DNA from 4 places in the Ensifer sp. M14 genome. Region 2 is predicted to be linked to each of the others. Evidence: riboswitches for the same ligand, from Rfam matches in the RefSeq annotation. Region 2 holds a riboswitch; each other region holds the start of a gene.

Region 1 (4,759 bases), 1.7 Mb from region 2:
CGATGCTGGCCGCAGTGCCGCCGCGTGCGAGGCGAAGCGCGTTGAAACGGGTGATGGCCGCCTGCGCCTCCACGCGGCGACCGAGGTGCCCGGAAGCGGCGGCAAGAAGAAGGAACGAGCCGTCATCCTGCGGATTGAGTTCGATGCTGCGCTTTGTTGCTGCCGCTGCCGCCTCGAAATCCTCCAGGCTGAAGTGCGTCAGTCCAAGGACGTAAATGAAGAAGGACGGGGAGTGCGGATCGAGGCGCATGGCCGTGCGGATATAGGGCAGGGCCTCCGCCGGGCGGCCGACGGAGGTAAGGACGAAGGCCGTCAGCGCGTAGCTCCAGCTATCGCCGGGTTCGAGCGCGATCGCTTCCTTGAGTTGGGTTAGCGCGTCGGCATGCTGCCAGTCCGCTTCGGAAAGGAGAGCGGCCGCCTGGTAGGCCAGCGCTGTTTTGTGTTTCTGCGCGGTGCGCAGATATTGCGTCGCCCTGGCTCTCGCTTCGGTCCGCGAGATGCCCAGCTGATAATGCCAGCGCCACATGCAGATGCGCGCGTAGACCATGGCGGCGGCGGCATAAGCGCGCCCATAGGCAGGATCGAGCGCAATCGCCTGCTCGAAGAAAGGCACTGCCTTTGCAAAATCCTCGGGGGTCGTGCGTCGGTGATGCTCCCAGCCGCGCAGGAACGCATCGAAAGCTGCCGGCACCATCGTTTCCTTGCGCCCCAAGGCCATCTGCTCGTCAGGGTTCAGCCGAAGCGCAAGCGCATCGGCAATGCCGCGCATCACGTTGTCCTGCAGCGCAAAGACATCGGAAAGCGAGCCGTCGAACGTTCCGGCCCAAACGTGGCCGCCATCGAGAGAATCGATCAGCTGGGCATTGATCCGCAGCTGCTCTCCGGCCCGCTGCACACTGCCTTCGAGGACGTATCTGACCCCGAGTTCCTTGGACACCTGCCCGGGTGTCACTGGCTTGTTCTTGTAGGTGAAGGTCGAGTTGCGCGCGATAACGAACAAGCCGGATACCTGGGCCAGTTCGGTGACGAGGCCGTCGGTCATGCCATCGGCGAAATACTCCTGCCTGGGATCGTCGCTCACATTGGCAAACGGAAGCACTGCTATCGACGGTTTGTCCGGCACGGTCAGGTTCGATGGCTGGACCTGGGCCGTTTCCGCAGGCGGTTCCCACGGCTGCCACCAGACGACACCACTGGCTGCGCCGAGCACGACAGCAGATGCAACAAGTGCCGCCCAGCGCCTCGTGCTGTGCGCTGCGACCTTTGCGCCGCCGGCGCGAGTTTCGTTCAGCTCCAGACTGTAAGCCCGCACCGGCCTTTCGATATGCTTCAGGCGTTGTTCGCCGAGAAAGACGAAACGGACATCGAGGTGCTTTTCGACCTGGTCGTAGGCGGTGCCGGAGATGACGATCCCACCCGGTTCGGCGATGCTCTGCAGGCGCTCGGCAATGATGACGCCATCGCCCTGAATGTCGTCGCCGTCAACGATGACATCGCCAAGATTGATGCCGATGCGGAATTCCAGTCGACCCTCATCGGATCCTCGGCTTTCGGATTTCGCGCGCTGGACCTCCACCGCACAACGGACCGCCTCGACGACACTCACGAACTCGACCAGCAACCCATCGCCCATGGTCTTGATCAACCGCCCACGGTGCGCAGCGATCCTTTGTTCGAACAGGTTGTGCAGATCGGCCTGAAAGCGGGCACACGTACCCTCCTCGTCGGCCTGGGTGAGCAGTCCATAGCCGGAAACGTCGGCAATCATCACGGCGGCGAGCCTGCGTTCCATTTGCCTTCCGGATAACCGAACCCTCTTTTTGGGCTAGTTTATCGCATTATCTGCAATCGCTAAAATGAAGTTCGCCGCCGTGGTGCATCGCTTGTGCTCTGTGACGAGAACTGGCGGCCTGCGGTACTCCGCGCCCGGCAAATCGTCGCGCGGCGCAATTCGGCCGGGGAGGTGTCGCACGCGTCGATTGACTTTGCACTGCCCGCTTCCTAATCATCGGACGTTGGATGGTTTCCCCGGATCGTGGCGATGCGGGGGAATAATTGGGAATGTGACGGGTGGACCCAAATCGGGCATCCTTATCGCAGCCGACCCCGCGACTGTAGAACGGTCAGGGTTCGCCATCGGGCTGAAGGACGGCCGGCTTTGGATCGCATGGTGCGATCGCAGGCGGTTTGGAACTCAGCCGGAAAAGCCACTGGCGTGGCTTCGTGATCAGCCGGGTTGGACGCCTCTTCTTCTACGAATCGTCCGCCTTTCACGAAACCGCCCACAGCGCCGCGCGTCGGAGACGCGCAAAGGTTCGCTGTGGCACCGGAAAGCGCCGGGAAGGTGAGGCGGGCCGTTCGGGCCCTGGCATCGCGTTTCGCGTTATCGCGCGAGGCAATGCCGTGGGTCCGTGACGCCGTGAGCCAGGAGACCTGCCGTCCGACAGGGGCATTCCGCCCGACGGGAAGCCCGCTTCCCACGCCATCACGGAGGTTGTCTTGGCTCATCGATCGTTTTCCGAACGCGCCTCTGGCGCGGTGAAATCCTGTTGCCGCTCGAACTTGCGACCAGGCGCGTGAGGCGGCAACGCACATGACCATTCCCCATGCCGGCCCTGTTCTGGTCCTCGGCGGCGCCCGTTCCGGCAAGTCCAGCTTTTCCGAAAGGCTCGTCGAAGCCTCGGGGCTCGGCATGCACTATGTCGCCACCGGGCGCGCCTGGGACGACGAGATGCGCGAGCGCATCGACCATCACCGGCAGAGGCGTGGCGAAGGCTGGACGACGCATGAAGAGCCGCTCGATCTCGTTTCGCTGCTGACACGCATCGACGACGAACAGCGCGTGGTCCTCGTCGACTGCCTGACCCTGTGGGTCACCAACCTGATGATGGAAGGACGCGACATGGCGGCGGAGTTTTCTGCCCTTGCCGCGTTTCTGCCTGAGGCCCAGGCGCGCCTCATCCTTGTTTCCAACGAAGTCGGCCTCGGCATCGTGCCCGAGAACCGCATGGCTCGCGATTTCCGCGATCATGCCGGCCGGCTTCACCAGATCGTTGCGGAGAAATCCGCGGAAGTTTACTTTGTCGCGGCCGGATTGCCGCTGAAAATGAAGGGTTGATCCATGACCACTGCCAGAGCCAACCAGGGCAAGATCCCGGCGACCGTCATCACCGGCTTCCTCGGTGCCGGCAAGACGACGATGATCCGCAACCTGTTGCAGAACGCCGACGGCAAGCGCATTGCGCTTATTATCAACGAGTTCGGCGATCTCGGCGTCGACGGCGACGTCCTGAAGGGCTGCGGTGCGGAAGCCTGCTCGGAAGACGACATCATCGAGCTCACCAACGGCTGCATCTGCTGCACGGTTGCCGATGATTTCATCCCGACGATGACCAAGCTGCTCGAGCGCGAAAACCGTCCCGATCACATCATCATAGAAACCTCGGGTCTCGCCTTGCCGCAGCCGCTGATCGCCGCCTTCAACTGGCCGGATATCCGCAGCGAAGTGACCGTCGACGGCGTCGTCACCGTGGTTGACAGCGCCGCCGTTGCCGCCGGTCGTTTTGCCGACGACCACGACAAGGTCGATGCACTGCGGGTCGAGGACGACAATCTCGACCACGAAAGCCCGATCGAGGAACTGTTCGAGGACCAGTTGACCGCTGCCGACCTGATCGTTCTCAACAAGACCGACCTGATCGACGCGTCGGGCCTGAAGGCCGTGCGCGAAGAGGTCGCTTCGCGCACCAGCCGCAAGCCGACGATGATCGAAGCCAAGAACGGCGAAGTGGCTGCCGCCATCCTGCTCGGTCTCGGCGTCGGCACGGAAAGCGATATCGCCAACCGCAAGTCGCACCACGAGATGGAGCATGAGGCCGGCGAGGAGCACTCTCACGACGAGTTCGATAGCTTCGTCGTCGAGCTCGGCGCGATTGCCGATCCGGCCGCCTTCGTCGATCGCCTCAAGGGCGTGATCGCAGAGCATGACGTGCTGCGCCTCAAGGGCTTTGCCGACGTGCCCGGCAAGCCGATGCGTCTGTTGATCCAGGCTGTCGGCGCCCGCATCGACCAGTACTACGACCGTGCCTGGGCGGCCGGCGAAAAGCGCGGCACGCGCCTCGTCGTCATCGGCCTGCACGACATGGACGAAGCTGCGGTGCGCGCTGCCATCACCGCGCTCGTCTAACTCCTTGAAGCAACGCACTTCCGGGAAAGCGTTTTCCTGGAAGTGCTTGAACGGACAGAACAATGCATCTGCTTCTCGCCCAGAAAGGAACGATCGCCGACGGCAACGAAGCGATCGATCTGGGGCAAACGCCGGCCGACGTGCTTTTCCTGTCTGCCGCCGACACCGAGCTTTCCTCGATCGCTGCGGCCCATGGCCGCCGCAACGAGGGATCAAGCCTGCGTATCGCCAGCCTGATGAACCTGATGCATCCAATGTCGGTCGACACTTACGTCGAGCGCACCGCACGGCATGCCAAGCTCATCGTGGTCCGGCCGCTCGGTGGCGCCAGCTATTTCCGCTATGTGCTGGAAGCCTTGCATGCCGCCGCCGTCACCCATCGCTTCCAGATCGCGGTGCTGCCCGGCGACGACAAGCCGGATCCGGGCCTCGAGCCATTTTCGACGGTCGCAGCCGACGACCGGCAGCGCCTTTGGGCCTATTTCACCGAGGGCGGCGCCGACAATGCCGGATTGTTCCTCGATTATGCCGAGGCGCTGATCTCGGGCGCGGAAAAGCCGCAGCCGGCAAAAC
Region 2 (4,759 bases):
ATCAGCGCGGTTGCCGAAATCAGGGTGACATAGATGCGCTTCACCGGGATGCCGAGCGAGGCCGCCGATTCCGCACCGAAGGTGAAGGCGTCGAGCGCGCGGGCGTGCCAGAGGCAGACGAGAAGGCCGCCGAGCGCCACCGGCAGCGCCAGCGCCACATCCGGCCAGCGCACGCCCGAGAGATTGCCGAGCAGCCAGAACATGATGCCGCGGGCCTGCTCGGCATTGGCCGATTTGGTGACGATGAAGGAGGTGAGCGCGTTGAAGAGCTGCGAGCCGGCGACGCCTGCGAGAATGATGGCGCCGGTGCCGCGACCGGCTCGGAGCGCCAGCAGCGAGACCAGCGCGAAGGCGAAGACCGCGCCGAAGAAGGCGCCGAGCGACAGCGTCAGCATGCCCGCGCCGATGCCGAGAATGGCGACGGCGACGGCACCGGTCGATGCGCCGGCGGAAATGCCGAGGATATAGGGGTCGGCCAGGGAATTGCGGAGCAATGCCTGCAGCACCACGCCGCAGAGCGAAAGTGCCGCCCCGCAGCAGGCGGCCACCACCGCGCGGCTGAGGCGGTAGTTCCAGATGATGCCCTCGTCGATCGCATCGAGCGGGTAACCGGCACCCCACAAACGGTTGGCGACGGTCTTGCCGACGACGTCGAGCGGAATGGCGGTTTCGCCGATGGCGGCTCCGAGCGCCAGCGCCAGGAAAAGCATTGCGAGCGCCGTCAGGACGGCGCCCGTTCGATTGATCGAAAGAGGCCTAAACCTCACTTCGCCAGGCCGGCTTTTTCGACCGCGTCGGCAAGCACCTCGATGCCCTCGATCGTGCGGATCGTCGGGTTCATCGCCTGTGCGTCCATGACGACGATATGGTCGGCCTTGACCGCCGGCATCAGGCTGGTGACCGGGTCGGACTTCAGGAACTTCATCTTCAGCTCCCAATCGTCGGCCGGGAAGCGGCGTCGATCCATCTTGCCGATGACCACGATCTTCGGGTCGGCCTTGGCGATGGTCTCCCAGCCGATGGTCGGCCATTCCTCTTCGGTCGAGACGACATTCTTGATGCCGAGCGCCGACAGGATGTAGCCGGGCGCGCCATTGGTGCCGGCGACATAGGGGTCGATGTCCATCTCGGCGCTGGAGAACCAGAAGATCGCCGACAGCTTGCCGTCGGCACTGGCGATCTTGCCGCGGGCGGCGTCCTCGCGCGCCTTCAGCTTGGCGATCAGCGCTTCGCCTCGATCCTGCACGTCGAAGATCTCGGCGAGCTCAGCGATCTCCTGGTAGATCAGGTCCATCGAAAAGGCATTGTGGCGCACGCCGTCGCCGCCGGCCGAATTGTCCTTGGCGGCGCAATCGGCAGGAGAGACATAGACGGGGATCGACAGTTCGGCGAACTGCTTCGGCGTGGCGACGATGCCTTCCGGCCCGACATGCCACTGGAACTGTGCGGTCACCAGATCCGGCTTGGTGGCGACGACGCTTTCGAAACTCGGGTCGTTGTCGGCAAGCCGCGGCACCTTGCTGTTGACGTCCTCGTAGCCGTCGATAACAGGGCCGATCCACACGGCGGTGCCGACGACCTTGTCTGCCAGGCCAAGAAGATAAAGAATTTCCGTGGTGCTCTGACCGATCGAGGCGGTGCGCGTCGGCGCCGCCTTAAAGGTAACCTCCTGGCCGCAATTCTTTAAGGTCAGGGGGTAGCTCGTCGCGGCCGAAAGAGCGGTCGAGGGAGCGACGGTCAGAAGCAGGGCCACGGAAACGGCTAGGGATGGGCAATGGCGCCCGACGGCATTCAAAATGGCTTTCAAGGGAATTCTCTCTTCTCGTGAGCTGCAAAGGGTCAGCCGAAGCGGCGACAGTCGGCCGGGCGATTTTCGGGAGACAATCGATCGCGAACGTCGAGAAGGACGGGGATAGGGCGCGCAAAGCCGCCGGATATGCGGATCATGGACAACTCCTGTTCCGGGCAACCCCGCCCGTGACGTTGGATCTTCTGCTTGACGGCAGGTCTCCTGGCTCGCGGATGGAGCGCTTTCCACCTGCCTTCCCGCAACGCGTGTGACGCGATCGCAGTGGCATGGCGCGCTGTCGCGCCACTGGGGTGTCCGGCATTCCGCTTACAGTTGCGGGGGCAGCCACGGTCTCGGTCCCTTTTGGGTCGTCCTCACCGTGTTCCCTATTAATCCCCGTCGGAGTCATCCTTCGGGGAACCGTCGACGCTACCCTTAGTGGCCCGGTCGGCGTTGCGTCAACCCGACAGGCGACGGAAAAGGCACGGCTACGCTCGTGTCGGGGCGGGTTACCGTAAAGCGTGGCACGGTGCCGTGTTCACCGAAATGTCGCGAAACCGTTCAAATAGTTTCATGCCGCTGTTAAGCCGCTGACATCAGTCTGGCCAAAGGTCCGGCACGCGAAACACAGCGTTCGCGAGGCTCGAACCGGAGGCTTGTTTGGCCGAAATCCTCACCACGCTCACCCGCCGCTCATTCCTTCTGTCTGCCGGTGCCGCCGGCCTCGTGGCGTCCTCCGGTCTTGCAACGCCGTTTTATGCCCGTGGCTATGGCCGGCCGGAATTCATCCATGGTGTGCAGTCGGGGGATGTCGACACACGCTCCGGCATGGTGTGGACGCGGGTCGACAGGCCGTCGCGGGTGACGCTTGAATATTCGACGACCGAGAGCTTTTCCGATCCGGTTCGCCTCGCGGACCTCACGGCGACACCACAGACGGATTGCGCGGTGAAATGCGCACTCGACAATCTCCTGCCCGACCAGGACATCTTCTATCGCTTCACCGCGACCGATCTTTATGACGTCAACCGGGTGTCGGAGCCGGTCATCGGCCGGTTTCGCACCGCGCCGTTGCGCAAGCGCTCGATCCGCTTCGTCTGGTCCGGCGATACCGCCGGCCAGGGCTGGGGCATCGACGATGTCGGCATGAAGACCTATTCGACCATGCGCCTGCACGAGCCGGACTTCTTCATCCATTCCGGCGACACGATCTACGCCGACAACCCCATTCCCGACGAAATCTCACTGCGAGACGGCGGCGTCTGGAAGAACCGGGTGGTGACGCATGAGAAGCGCGACGTGGCGCGCACGCTCGAGGAGTATCGCGGCCAATGGAAGTACAATTTGCTCGATGAGCATGTCCGCGACCTCAACGCCGTCTGCCCGACTTTCTATCAATGGGACGATCATGAGGTTCTGAACAACTGGTCGGCCTCGACGGATCTTCGCGACGATCCGCGCTATCCGGAAAAGGACGTTTCGGTCTATGCCGCCCGCGCCGCGCGGGCGTTTCACGAGATGACACCGATCCGCAACGTCCCGACGCAGCCCGGCCGCATCTTCCGCAAGATCGCCTATGGGCCGCTGCTCGATGTCTTCTTCGTCGATCTCCGGTCCTATCGCGGCCCCAATCAGGGGGAGGGCGATGAGGGCCTCTTCGGCTGGCGGCAGGCGGACTGGCTGAAGCGGGAGCTGGCCGCCTCGCGGGCCGTCTGGAAGGTGATTGCCTGCGACATGCCGATCGGCCTCGTCGTCTGGGACGACTACGCCAACAGGCGCGGTTCCGACGCCATCGCCAACGGCGATAATGGTCCGCCGACCGGACGCGAAACCGAATTCGCAGACCTGCTGCGTTTCATCAGGGACAATGCCATCGACAACCTCGTCTGGCTGACGGCGGACGTGCATTACACCGCTGCGCATCACTACGACCCGTCGCGCGCAGCCTTCAAGGATTTCCTGCCGTTCTGGGAGTTCGTCTCCGGCCCTTTGCATTCCGGCACCTATGGTCCGAAGGAGCTGGACATGACGTTCGGCCCGGACGTGCGCTTCATCAAGGCATCCGGCGGAGGCGTCGACAGCAACCTGCCGCCATCCGCCGGGCTGCAGTTCTTCGGGATCGTCGATATCAACGGCCAGACCAGGCAGATGACCGTGCGCCTGATGGATCGCCAAGACCAGGAACTGTGGCGCGTGACGCTCGATCCGGCCGCGGTCGCATGAGCGTTTTGGCTTTCGCTGATACCTTTCCAAACCCGGCTGGCGCGACCCTTTCCGGTTGCAAACCCATGGCCCGTCGGGACTTCGGAGCCGGTCTCTCTTGCGCGCCCCCCTTTCGCAATCGCAAAAAAACCTGTATGAGCCCGACCATTGAAAAAGCGGCGTGGCCCATTGGGGCGTGCCCTAAACCTTCCGAGACGAAAAATGAGCATTCGTAACATCGCGATTATCGCGCACGTCGACCATGGGAAAACGACCCTTGTCGACGAGCTTCTGAAGCAGTCGGGCTCGTTCCGCGAAAACCAGCGCGTTGCCGAACGCGTCATGGACTCCAACGACATCGAAAAAGAGCGCGGCATCACCATTCTCGCCAAGGCAACGTCGGTCGAGTGGAAGGGCGTGCGCATCAACATCGTTGATACCCCCGGCCACGCCGACTTCGGCGGCGAAGTCGAGCGCATCCTGTCGATGGTGGACGGCGCCATCGTCCTCGTCGACGCCTCTGAAGGCCCGATGCCGCAGACGAAGTTTGTCGTCGGAAAGGCGCTGAAGGTCGGCCTGAAGCCGATCGTCGCGATCAACAAGATCGACCGCCCGGATGGACGCCACGAAGAAGTTATCAACGAAGTCTTCGACCTCTTTGCAAACCTCGACGCCACCGACGAGCAGCTCGACTTCCCGATCCTTTACGGTTCGGGCCGCGATGGCTGGATGAACGTCGCACCTGAAGGTCCGAAGGACCAGGGCATG
Region 3 (4,759 bases), 1.6 Mb from region 2:
CGCCTTGTTGGTCACGTAGACGTCAAGGATCTCGGCTTCGGCGTTCAGCAATTCCTTGTCTTCGACCTCGACGAGCTTGGAATCCAGGTGCTCGACGAGCAAGGCGCGTCTGCCTGAGAAGGCGACGATGTCGCCTGGCTGCAGCACTGTGTTGCCATCCGCCTCGATGATCTGGGTGCCGCGACGCAACCGTTCGACGAAGACTCGGATGCCGGGCAGCAGATTCCTGACCGGCGTGCCGGTGAGCCCGCTCGCCTCGTCGATACGATAGGCCCTGAGGCCGAAATCGTGGTAGGCGCGGGTGATCCCGGGTTCGGTACTGACCGTGCCGCCGCCGAGCTTTGCCTCATATTCCCTGCAGGCGGCCGGCAGATCGATGCCGAGAAGCCTGGGCCCGAGCTGCGCCAGGATGATCGCCGAGCCGATGGTGCCCCAGATATAGGTCACGGCATAGGCGATCGGAATCTGGTCGGTGTAGGTCTTGGCCTGCTCCGGGGTCATGCCCATCGCGTTGATCTGGTCGCTGGCAACGCCGATGGCCGCCGAGATCGTCTGTGACCCGGCATACATGCCGGCGCCATAACCAAGCGGCAGCCCGGCGACGAGCGCGCACAGATACGGGACGATCAGGCACAGCACCAGGACCGACAGGGCAAAGAGGATCTGCTTGGGCCCATCCGTGCTGAGGCCGCGCACGAACTGGGGACCGACGCCGTAACCGACGGCAAACAGGAAGATCAGAAACAAAGTCGACTTCAGATCGCCTGAAACCTGGATGCCCAACTGGCCGATGACGACGCCCGCGAGAAGCGTGGCGGTGACGTTTCCAAGGTTGAAGCCGGCGATCTTGATCGGGCCGATCAGGAAACCGATGCCGAGGGCCAGAAAGACGGCGACAGGAGGATAGGTTCGCAGCGTCTCAACGAAAAAATCTATTGGATTCACTATGATCCCCTTCAGAAAGCTGATTTGCCATGACTGACGTTCGGGACTTGCGCGGGCAGGCCGGATACTCCGCCGCATGGAAATTTCTGTCGCAGGCACCCGAAATGTGGGCGAGATCGATGTAAGTCGGTGCGCATCGGCTGAACGGCGCGATTGCTTCGTCAGAAAGCACATCACTGATTGTGGCTGCCTTCAAGTACGTAACAGTAACGGATGAGGTTACCGGCGGGCGGCAGGGCCCGCCGGCTCGTGGGACGAGGCATGGGAGGGGCTGGGTGGCCGACGCTGTCAGCGATCGTTCAGGTCAGCAGTTCCAAAAGCAACCGCGGTGAGTTGGCACGGAATGCGCCGGCAACGAAGCCGACGAAGCCAAGTGCAATCGCGCCCACCAATCCGTGCCGTTGCCAGCCGTAGAATGCGCCGAAGGCGGTTCCGCCAAGGACGGTCGAAACAACCCAGGCACATTTCACCACGGTCGCAAACAGCCTGCGCATCGTTTTCCCTGTCGGCGTTCGGGTCGGGTGTCCGCCAAAAGCGCATTTCTCTACGTTGGAGGTAATAGCGCACACGGGTCTTTGCCAGCCATCTTCCTGATCATTGCGCTCGAGCGTTGTGCGCGGTCAGTCGTGGCGTTGCCGGCCATGATACATAACGGCCTGTGCACGGATATTTTCGCTTGCGATCCGTAATGGTATTACATAACTAACCCTCATGAAAATATGCCGCATGTTGATAGGCCATGGCCGACCTCTTCCGCCGGTTGTCACCTCCGTCGAAGTGTGCGACGAAGGCTTTGATGGTGCTGCGAGCGCGATAATGCGCAAGCGGCTGAAAAGGGAACACGGAGCGGACGACCCAAATGGGGCCGAAACCGTGGCTGCCCCCGCAACTGTGAGCGGAAAGCGCATTCACACCCTGTCACTGGCGATCTGCCGGGAAGACGTGGATGCGCAACGACCCGCGAGCCAGGAGACCTGCCATCGAACCGATCAACCACAACGGACGGGGTGTTCCGATGGAAAAGAACTGGTTTTTGCGCGACGGTCATCCGTCATCACATCGCTTTGCCACATTCTCTCCGGCCCAATCCGGCGGAGAAGAGACATGGCCAATCCGGTTTCCCGACAGCACAAGATAACGGTCTGCACCGATTGCCGTTTTACCGGCGGCCCGTGCCGTCCGGGAGCGGATCTGATCCAGCGGCTGAACCGCAGCATCGCGGCCCTCGGCGCGCCGCTCGACCGGGATTTCTCCATCGCCGGCACGGTCTGCATGGCGGCCTGCACCAGGCCTTGCACCATCGCTTTCCAGGCAACCGGAAAGGCGACCTATCTCTTCGGCGATATTTCGCCTGAGGAAGACATCGACGATCTCGTCTCCTTTGCGACGACCTATGCCGAAAGAGGCGACGGCATGACGCGGGCGGCCGAGCGGCCGCGCGGGCTGAGCGCCAAGACGCTGGCGCGCATTCCGGCAGCGCTGCTCGTCTCCGAAGACATCGGCGGGCATTTCCAATGAGCTGCACCGCGACAGGGGCCGGCCTTCGTGTCCGCGCCCTGGACTGGGGACCGCGCCCGGATCTGCGGCTGGTTCGCGAGGTCGACTTCGCCATTGCGCCCGGTAGCAGGCTTGCCATTCTCGGCCCGAACGGTGCCGGCAAGACATCGCTGCTGCGCTGCCTCTATCGCTCCGCCCAGCCGACGGCGGGCACGATCGAGGTCGATGGGGTCGATATCTGGGCGATGACGGCGCGCGAGGCGGCCAGGATCATTGCCGTCGTGCTGCAGGAGATGCCCAGCGATTTTCCCTTCAGCGTGCGCGACGTGGTGATGATGGGCCGCATTCCAAGGCGCGAGGGCATGAGTGGCTGGACCGCGAGGGATCGCGAAACCGTGGCGCATGCGCTCGAGCATCTCGATCTCACTCATCTTGCCGGGCGGCAGTTCTCCACGCTGTCAGGCGGCGAGAAGCAGCGGGTGCTGATTGCCCGGGCGCTCGCGCAGCAGCCGCGCATCATCATCCTGGACGAGCCGACCAACCATCTCGATATCCGTCACCAGCTCGAAATCCTCGATTTGCTGCAGACGCTGCAACTGACGATCGTCGCCACGCTGCACGACATCAACCTGGCGGCCGAGTTCGCCACCGATGTGGCGATCCTGACGGAGGGCCGCATGACGGCCTTCGGTCCGCCCGAAGAGGTGCTCAATCCGCAGGCGCTTTCCGCCGCCTTCGGCGTTACCGCCACGGCCCACAACAATGCCGTTTCCAGCGGCGCACGTTTTTCCTTTTCACTCGCTCGACAGGACCTGATTTCATGAAGACCTTCATTGCCCATTCCGCCTTTGCCCTCATGGTTCTGGCGGCAACGCCGGCGCTTGCCTATCCCGTCACCGTCAAGAGCTGCAACCGCGACGTGACCTTCGATGCAGCACCCAGGCGCGCCGTCTCCAACGACGTCAATCTCACCGAAATGATGCTGGCCCTGAAGCTGCAGGACCGCATGGTCGGCTATACCGGCGTCTCCGGCTGGAAGACGCTGGATGAAAAGCTGCGCGAAGGCGTCCAGGCGCTGCCGGAGCTTTCGGAAAAGTATCCGACCAAGGAAGTGCTGCTCAATGCCGACGCCGACTTCTATTTCGCCGGCTGGAACTACGGCATGAAGGTGGGCGGCGAGGTGACGCCGGAAACGCTCGCCCCCTTCAAGATCAACGTCTACGAGCTGACCGAATCCTGCATCCACATCATGGCCAAGGATAAGCCTACGATGGACGACATGTTCGTCGATCTGCTTAATCTCGGGCTGATCTTCGGTGTCGAGGACCAGGCCAAGGCGCTCGTCGACGGCTATCGCCGCGACCTCGACAAGATCACGGCGGCTGTCGGGGCGATCGAGCGCCCGACGCGTGTCTTCGTCTATGATTCCGGCGAGGAGAAGCCGTTTACGTCTGGCCGGTTCGGCATTCCGACGGCAATGATCGAGGCGGCCGGCGGCGTCAACGTCATGGACGACGTCGAGAAGAGCTGGACCGAGATTTCCTGGGAGCCGGTGATCGACAAGAACCCCGAGGTGGTGGTGATCGTCAACTATGGCGAGGTCACCGCCGAGCAGAAGATCGCCTTCATGAAGGACAACCCGGCCTTCAAGAACATCGATGCCGTCAAGAATGACCGTTTCGTGGTGCTCGATTATGTTGAGGCGACGCCAGGTCCGCGCAACATCGATGCCATTGCGCGCCTCGCCAAGGCGTTTCACGACCAGGCAATGTAACCGGAGATCCGCGGCACATTTCCTTGGATCGACATGAATTCAAGGACCTATGCCGTGATCTTGAAGTCTTGCAACGCGCGTGGCGTGTCATGTCCGACGCGCGACGCCGTAGCGGAAGCGCGCCTGGCGGCGTGCTTCCAACCCCTCATAACCTCGGACCAGGGACGGACTGTGAAAACCACGACCGCCATTCTCGCGGCGCTGCTGCTCTTGTGCCTGACGATCACTGCCGCCGTCTCGCTCGGCTCGGCACCGATCCCGGTTTCGACCGTCTGGTCGATCATCGCTGCGAAGCTGTCGCCCGGCAGCGTCGAGGTCATCTGGTCGGCGGGCCGTGAAAGCATCGTCTGGGACGTGCGCCTGCCGCGCGTCGTACTTGCCGGGCTGGTCGGGGCCGGGCTGGCGCTGACAGGTGCCGTGCTTCAGGCCGTCACCCGCAATCCGCTCGCCGATCCGCATCTGCTCGGTGTGTCCTCCGGCGGCGCGCTGGGCGCGATCGTCGCGCTGCTGCATACCGGGCTTATTCTCGGTCTTGCCACGGTG
Region 4 (4,759 bases), 1.9 Mb from region 2:
AACGGCAGGACACGCGGACAGCACCCACAGGCCATCGACGAGATGTTCAAGTTGCGCAAGCGCGTCTTTCACGACTTCCTGAAATGGGACGTTCAGACCGATGGGGAATGGGAGATCGACAACTACGACAAGTCGAACCCGCTCTACATCCTGTCCTATTCGCCCGACACCGGAAAGCTGCGCGGATCGTTGAGGCTGCTGCCGACGCTTGGCCCCAACATGCTGGACGATACCTTCCCGATCCTGCTTGGCGACAACCCGGAGATCCGCAGCGCGTCGATCTGGGAGTCGAGCCGCTTCTGCATCGACCCTGAGATTTCGCAGGACCGCGCCTCAAACCAGGTCACGGTCGCTGCTGCCGAACTGATGTGCGGCGTCGGCGAACTCGGGCTTGCCTCCGGCATCAGCCACATCGTTACGGTCACAGACGTCTTCCTCGAGCGGATGTTCCGACGCATGGGTTGCCCCGGCGAGCGCATCGGCGAACCGCACCGGATCGGCTCGGTCTATGCCGTGGCCGTCGCCTGGGAAGTGACACCGTCGCTGCTGAGCGCCATGAAGGCAGTCGCCGCGATCGAAGGCACGGTTCTCGAACGACCGATGTCGCTGGAAACGGCGCGCGCCGCCTGACATCGGATCGGCACCGTCCATTCGACCGAGAGGACGCAGCTGTTAACGCAATGCGAGGCTTGTCGTTGCACACGCAGTGACAAGCCTTATGATAGGGCTGAAACAGGAAATGCCGACGGCGACCGATCCCGGACAACAAGGGTGGCGCCCGCCCGGTTGCAGGAATGGACGTTCGCCCTTGTTCCGGAACATGAAAACCCTTGCGGCGGCGACTTTGCCGCTGCTTCTGGTTCTTGCCGATCCGGCGCTGGCCTCCAGCGTGTGCGACCGCCTGAACACAAAGCTTGCCGAACTGCCCGCGTCGTTCGCCACCACTGCCGATACGCGCGATTACGCGAGCGCAATTTCGAGGCAGAACATCGAACTGCGGCGGGCGCGCAACGATCGCCGCCGTGCCGGCTGCGGCACCGGCAGCGTCGTCGTGTTCAACGGCGGCGACCCGGATATCTGCGCCGATATCAACAGCCTGATCGCCGAGATGGAAGACAATCTCGATATCCTCAAGTCGGAGCGCCAGCAGCTGATCTCCGGCAACGGCGACGACACGCGTCGGCGCATCCTGGCCGCTCTCGAAATCAACGGCTGCTACGGCGACCGCGAGGAGTTCGCCAGCGCCGACCCGGACGAACCCGAGACGCATCGCAACATCCTGCGAGATCTGCCGCCGGAGGAATCCTACGGTCCGTTGCTGCGCGATGATGGTATGAGCCCCTACCCGGCGGAAAGCGGCGTCTATTCCGGCACGCTTCGCACCATGTGCGTGCGCACCTGCGATGGTGCCTTCTTCCCGATCTCGTCCGAGGCCAGTCCTGCGGACTTTGCCCGCGATGAACAGGCCTGTCGTGCCCGCTGCCCGGGCGCCGAAACGGAACTCTTCTTCCACGAGCTTGCGACCGAGGAGAGCGACCAGATGGTCTCCGCCTCGACAGGACGCCCCTACACCGAACTGCCGAACGCTTTTGCCTACAGGACACGTGGCGTCGGCACGCCCGGTATTTGCGGTTGCCAGATCCCGAAGACGGCCGCGACCACACCCAATGCCGGCGACAACCAGTCGTCGATCATCGTCATCGAAGGCAAGAAGGAGGCGGCAGCCCCGGCCGCAAAGGCGGCCGCGGCCGCTGAAGAGCGCCCTTACGATCCCGCCAAGAGCAAGGTGCGCGTCATCGGCCCGACGTTCCTTCCCCAGGAGGAGACGTCGATCGATCTTCGTCATCCAAAGGGCCCAGGGTACCAGCCGGTTCAGAACAACTGATCACGGCGTCTGCCTTCCGGCCTGTTCCCCAGCCCTCCTCGAAGACAAGGTCCTCCAAAGGCAGCCGCTGGCGCCAGCCCTTCACCGCCAGCTCCGGCTCCTGATAGAGGCGGTCGACATAGCCCAGGCAAAGCCAGGCAACGATCACGACATGGTCGGGTATGCCGAGGATCGCCTTGATCTCGTGTTCATGAAAGATACTGACCCAGCCGACGCCAACGCCTTCGGCGCGCGCGGCAAGCCAGAGGTTCTGGACGGCGCAAACGGTGGAATAGACATCCATGTCGGGATTGTGGGTGCGCCCGAGAACGACTGAGCCGCCACGCGTGCGATCACAGGTGACGCAGATGCTCAAGGGTGCCTTGCGGATACCCTCCAGTTTCAGCGAACGGTATTTCGACCGCTGATCACCATCGAACATCAAGACGGCTTCGTCATTGGCCCGGGCAAAAGCCTGCCAAACCCTCTCGCGCGTTTCCGGTTGCCGGACCAGAACAAAATTCCATGGCTGCATGAACCCCACCGATGGCGCCCGGTGCGCGGCATTGAGCAGGCGCATCACCAGATCGTCCGGCAAGGGGTCGGGCAGGAACTGATCCCGCACGTCGCGACGGGTCTCGATGGCACGATAGACGGCTTCGCGCTCGTCAAATGAAAAGGCTTCTGCAGCCGCAAGGCCGCCCTTCGCGTCAGTCAGCATCGTTCGATCCCCAACAATGCACAACCTTCCGCCGTCCGCGCGGGGTTCGGTCTATCTTGCCAGGCCGGTCTTCTGACTTCGGATCAACCGGCCGCCTCACCTTCCCAGATCGAATGAAGATCCAGTGGCAAGATCTTGAGAGAATTCAAGATCCACAGACGAAACCGTCCCCGTCACAGCGTTGGGCACGTTCCGGAATGACACCGGATTCCCGATTCTCCCGCGTCGCGGGCACCTGACGGTCGCATAAGGACACAGCCCATGGGGAATGACAAGCAAGCGCGATGTCACTTGCTCGCCACTCCACAGCACCACACGACAGGCTCAGATTTCAGAGCGCCGCCACCGGATGCGGCGAGCCGTCATAGCCGCCCCAGACCGACTGGTCGAAGCAGATGACCGACCCCGTCATCAGGCCGGATTCGTTTGAGGAGAGATAAGCGCAGGCACGCGCGACTTCCTTAGGGTCGACAAGCCGGCCGAAGGGCTGGCTGGCGGCCGCCTTTTCCAGCCAGTCGGCTGCAGCACCATGAAACTCGCGCTGGATGCGGTCTTCGCCCTCGGAGGCCATCCAGCCGATATTGAGGCCGTTGACGCGAATGCGGTTGCGCAAAAGGGCATAGGCGGTATTCTTGGTCAGCGTCTCCAGCGCACCCTTGGACGAGCAGTAGGCCGCAATGAACGGCTGGCCCGCCATCGCCGACATCGAACCGATATTGACGATCGTGCCCTGTGTGCCCTCCCTTCGCATCACCTTGACCGCCTCCTGCATCAGGAAAAACGGTGCACGCACATTGATGGCGAACATCCTGTCGAAGAGTTCGGGGCTGGTGTCGAGAATGGTGCCGCGGTCGGTGATTGCGGCCGCATTGACCAGTGCATCGACGCGACCGAAGGTGGCATCGCAGGCGCTGACGACCTTGCGCGCATCCCCGACCTTTTCGAGATCCGCCTCGACATAAAGCACCTGCGCGCCGCTCGCCTTGCGGATCTCAGCGGCCTTCGCCTCGCCCTTGGCAACGTTGCGTCCGCAGATGACGATGCCTTCAGCTCCGCGCTCGGCAAACAGGCCGGCAATCGTCGCGCCGAGCCCCTGCGTGCCGCCGGTGACGACGGCGATCTTGCCGTCGAGACGGGCGTATTGTTCGGTCATGAAATTCCTCCCGGGAATGAAGTTGGCGTGAAGACAGGCAATGGTCCCCGCCGCAGGCGCCGGGGACCTGACATATCGATATCTGCCGTTCAGCTCAGCTTGCGCTGTGTCTGCGCGTCAAGCGCTTTGCTGAAATCCGCGGCGCTCCATCCGCCCGCAAGCGCCTCATGCATCAGCTGTGCCTGGGTCTTCGGCGCGAGGCCACCGATCGGGGGATCGCGATCGAGATTGGTCGGGAAAGAATACCCCTCGGCACAGGAGGCAATCGCATTGGCGGCTTCCCCAGCCGACAGCGTGCCGGATGCCGTAAGGGCAGTCAGTGCCGGATACAGTGCTGCGCTCATCTTTACGCGATCGACCGTCTCCATCGCCCGCCCGAAGGCCGAAGACACCTGCAACAGATTGGCGACGCGCTTGATATCGACCGAGCGGTTGCTGCCGGCGGCATGAAACAGCGCCGGATTGAAGAAAACGACATCGCCTTTTTCGAGCGGCAACTGCACATGACGCTCATCGAAATAGGCGCGGAATTCCGGGCGCTTCAGCGCGAGATAGCCGGGTACATAGGTCTGGCTATAGGGAAGGAAGAGTGTCGGGCCGCTTTCGAGCGGCATGTCGCAATGGGCAACTGCACCCTGCAACGTCAGCACCGGTGACAGTCGGTGCACGTGGGCCGGATACTGCTCGATGACATCAGATGTCTGAAAGCCAAGATGGTAGTCGCGGTGGGCAGCCTGCGACGCGCCGCCCGGATTGACCCGATTGACCTGCGCGGTCATCTGGTAATTCGGACCAAGCCAGGCTTCGCTGACGAGCGCGATGATGGCGTTCGCATAATAGGCCGCGAAATTCTCCGGGTTTTTCAGGCAGTGCTTTTCAAGCGAATTCCAGATGCGGTCGTTGGCGCCGGGCTTGGCGAAATGGTCGCCGCCACCGCTGTTGCTGCGGTGCTGGTCTTCGATGATGGCGTTGAAAATGCCGCTGGCGGCATCGATGACCGATGTATCGGCATAGGCGTGCT

What was found. A riboswitch is a leader RNA that binds a small molecule or an ion and turns the genes downstream of it on or off. The one in region 2 is predicted to bind cobalamin.
Region 1: linked by a shared signal. The riboswitch ahead of cobU (bifunctional adenosylcobinamide kinase/adenosylcobinamide-phosphate guanylyltransferase) and the one ahead of BLJAPNOD_RS35565 (ABC transporter substrate-binding protein) in region 2 are both predicted to bind cobalamin.
Region 3: linked by a shared signal. The riboswitch ahead of BLJAPNOD_RS12060 (DUF1636 domain-containing protein) and the one ahead of BLJAPNOD_RS35565 (ABC transporter substrate-binding protein) in region 2 are both predicted to bind cobalamin.
Region 4: linked by a shared signal. The riboswitch ahead of bluB (5,6-dimethylbenzimidazole synthase) and the one ahead of BLJAPNOD_RS35565 (ABC transporter substrate-binding protein) in region 2 are both predicted to bind cobalamin.

The regions. Positions count from the first base shown of each region.
Region 1 is NZ_QJNR01000004.1:2,577,739-2,582,497, forward strand. Features, by position in the region: gene BLJAPNOD_RS12420 (adenylate/guanylate cyclase domain-containing protein) at 1-1,792, opposite strand, end outside; cobalamin riboswitch at 2,004-2,456, shown strand; gene cobU (bifunctional adenosylcobinamide kinase/adenosylcobinamide-phosphate guanylyltransferase) at 2,594-3,118, shown strand; gene cobW (cobalamin biosynthesis protein CobW) at 3,122-4,186, shown strand; gene cobN (cobaltochelatase subunit CobN) at 4,249-4,759, shown strand, end outside.
Region 2 is NZ_QJNR01000004.1:891,364-896,122, forward strand. Features, by position in the region: gene BLJAPNOD_RS04335 (iron chelate uptake ABC transporter family permease subunit) at 1-710, opposite strand, end outside; gene BLJAPNOD_RS35565 (ABC transporter substrate-binding protein) at 764-1,753, opposite strand; cobalamin riboswitch at 1,984-2,229, opposite strand; gene BLJAPNOD_RS04340 (alkaline phosphatase) at 2,450-4,012, shown strand; gene typA (translational GTPase TypA) at 4,214-4,759, shown strand, end outside.
Region 3 is NZ_QJNR01000004.1:2,504,220-2,508,978, forward strand. Features, by position in the region: gene aspT (aspartate-alanine antiporter) at 1-945, opposite strand, end outside; gene BLJAPNOD_RS12055 (hypothetical protein) at 1,245-1,439, opposite strand; cobalamin riboswitch at 1,726-1,942, shown strand; gene BLJAPNOD_RS12060 (DUF1636 domain-containing protein) at 2,050-2,463, shown strand; gene BLJAPNOD_RS12065 (ABC transporter ATP-binding protein) at 2,460-3,266, shown strand; gene BLJAPNOD_RS12070 (ABC transporter substrate-binding protein) at 3,263-4,216, shown strand; gene BLJAPNOD_RS12075 (iron ABC transporter permease) at 4,388-4,759, shown strand, end outside.
Region 4 is NZ_QJNR01000004.1:2,756,765-2,761,523, reverse strand. Features, by position in the region: gene BLJAPNOD_RS13315 (acyl-homoserine-lactone synthase) at 1-630, shown strand, start outside; gene BLJAPNOD_RS13310 (DUF2865 domain-containing protein) at 821-1,885, shown strand; gene bluB (5,6-dimethylbenzimidazole synthase) at 1,794-2,585, opposite strand; cobalamin riboswitch at 2,630-2,839, opposite strand; gene BLJAPNOD_RS13300 (SDR family oxidoreductase) at 2,917-3,738, opposite strand; gene BLJAPNOD_RS13295 (phytanoyl-CoA dioxygenase family protein) at 3,828-4,759, opposite strand, start outside.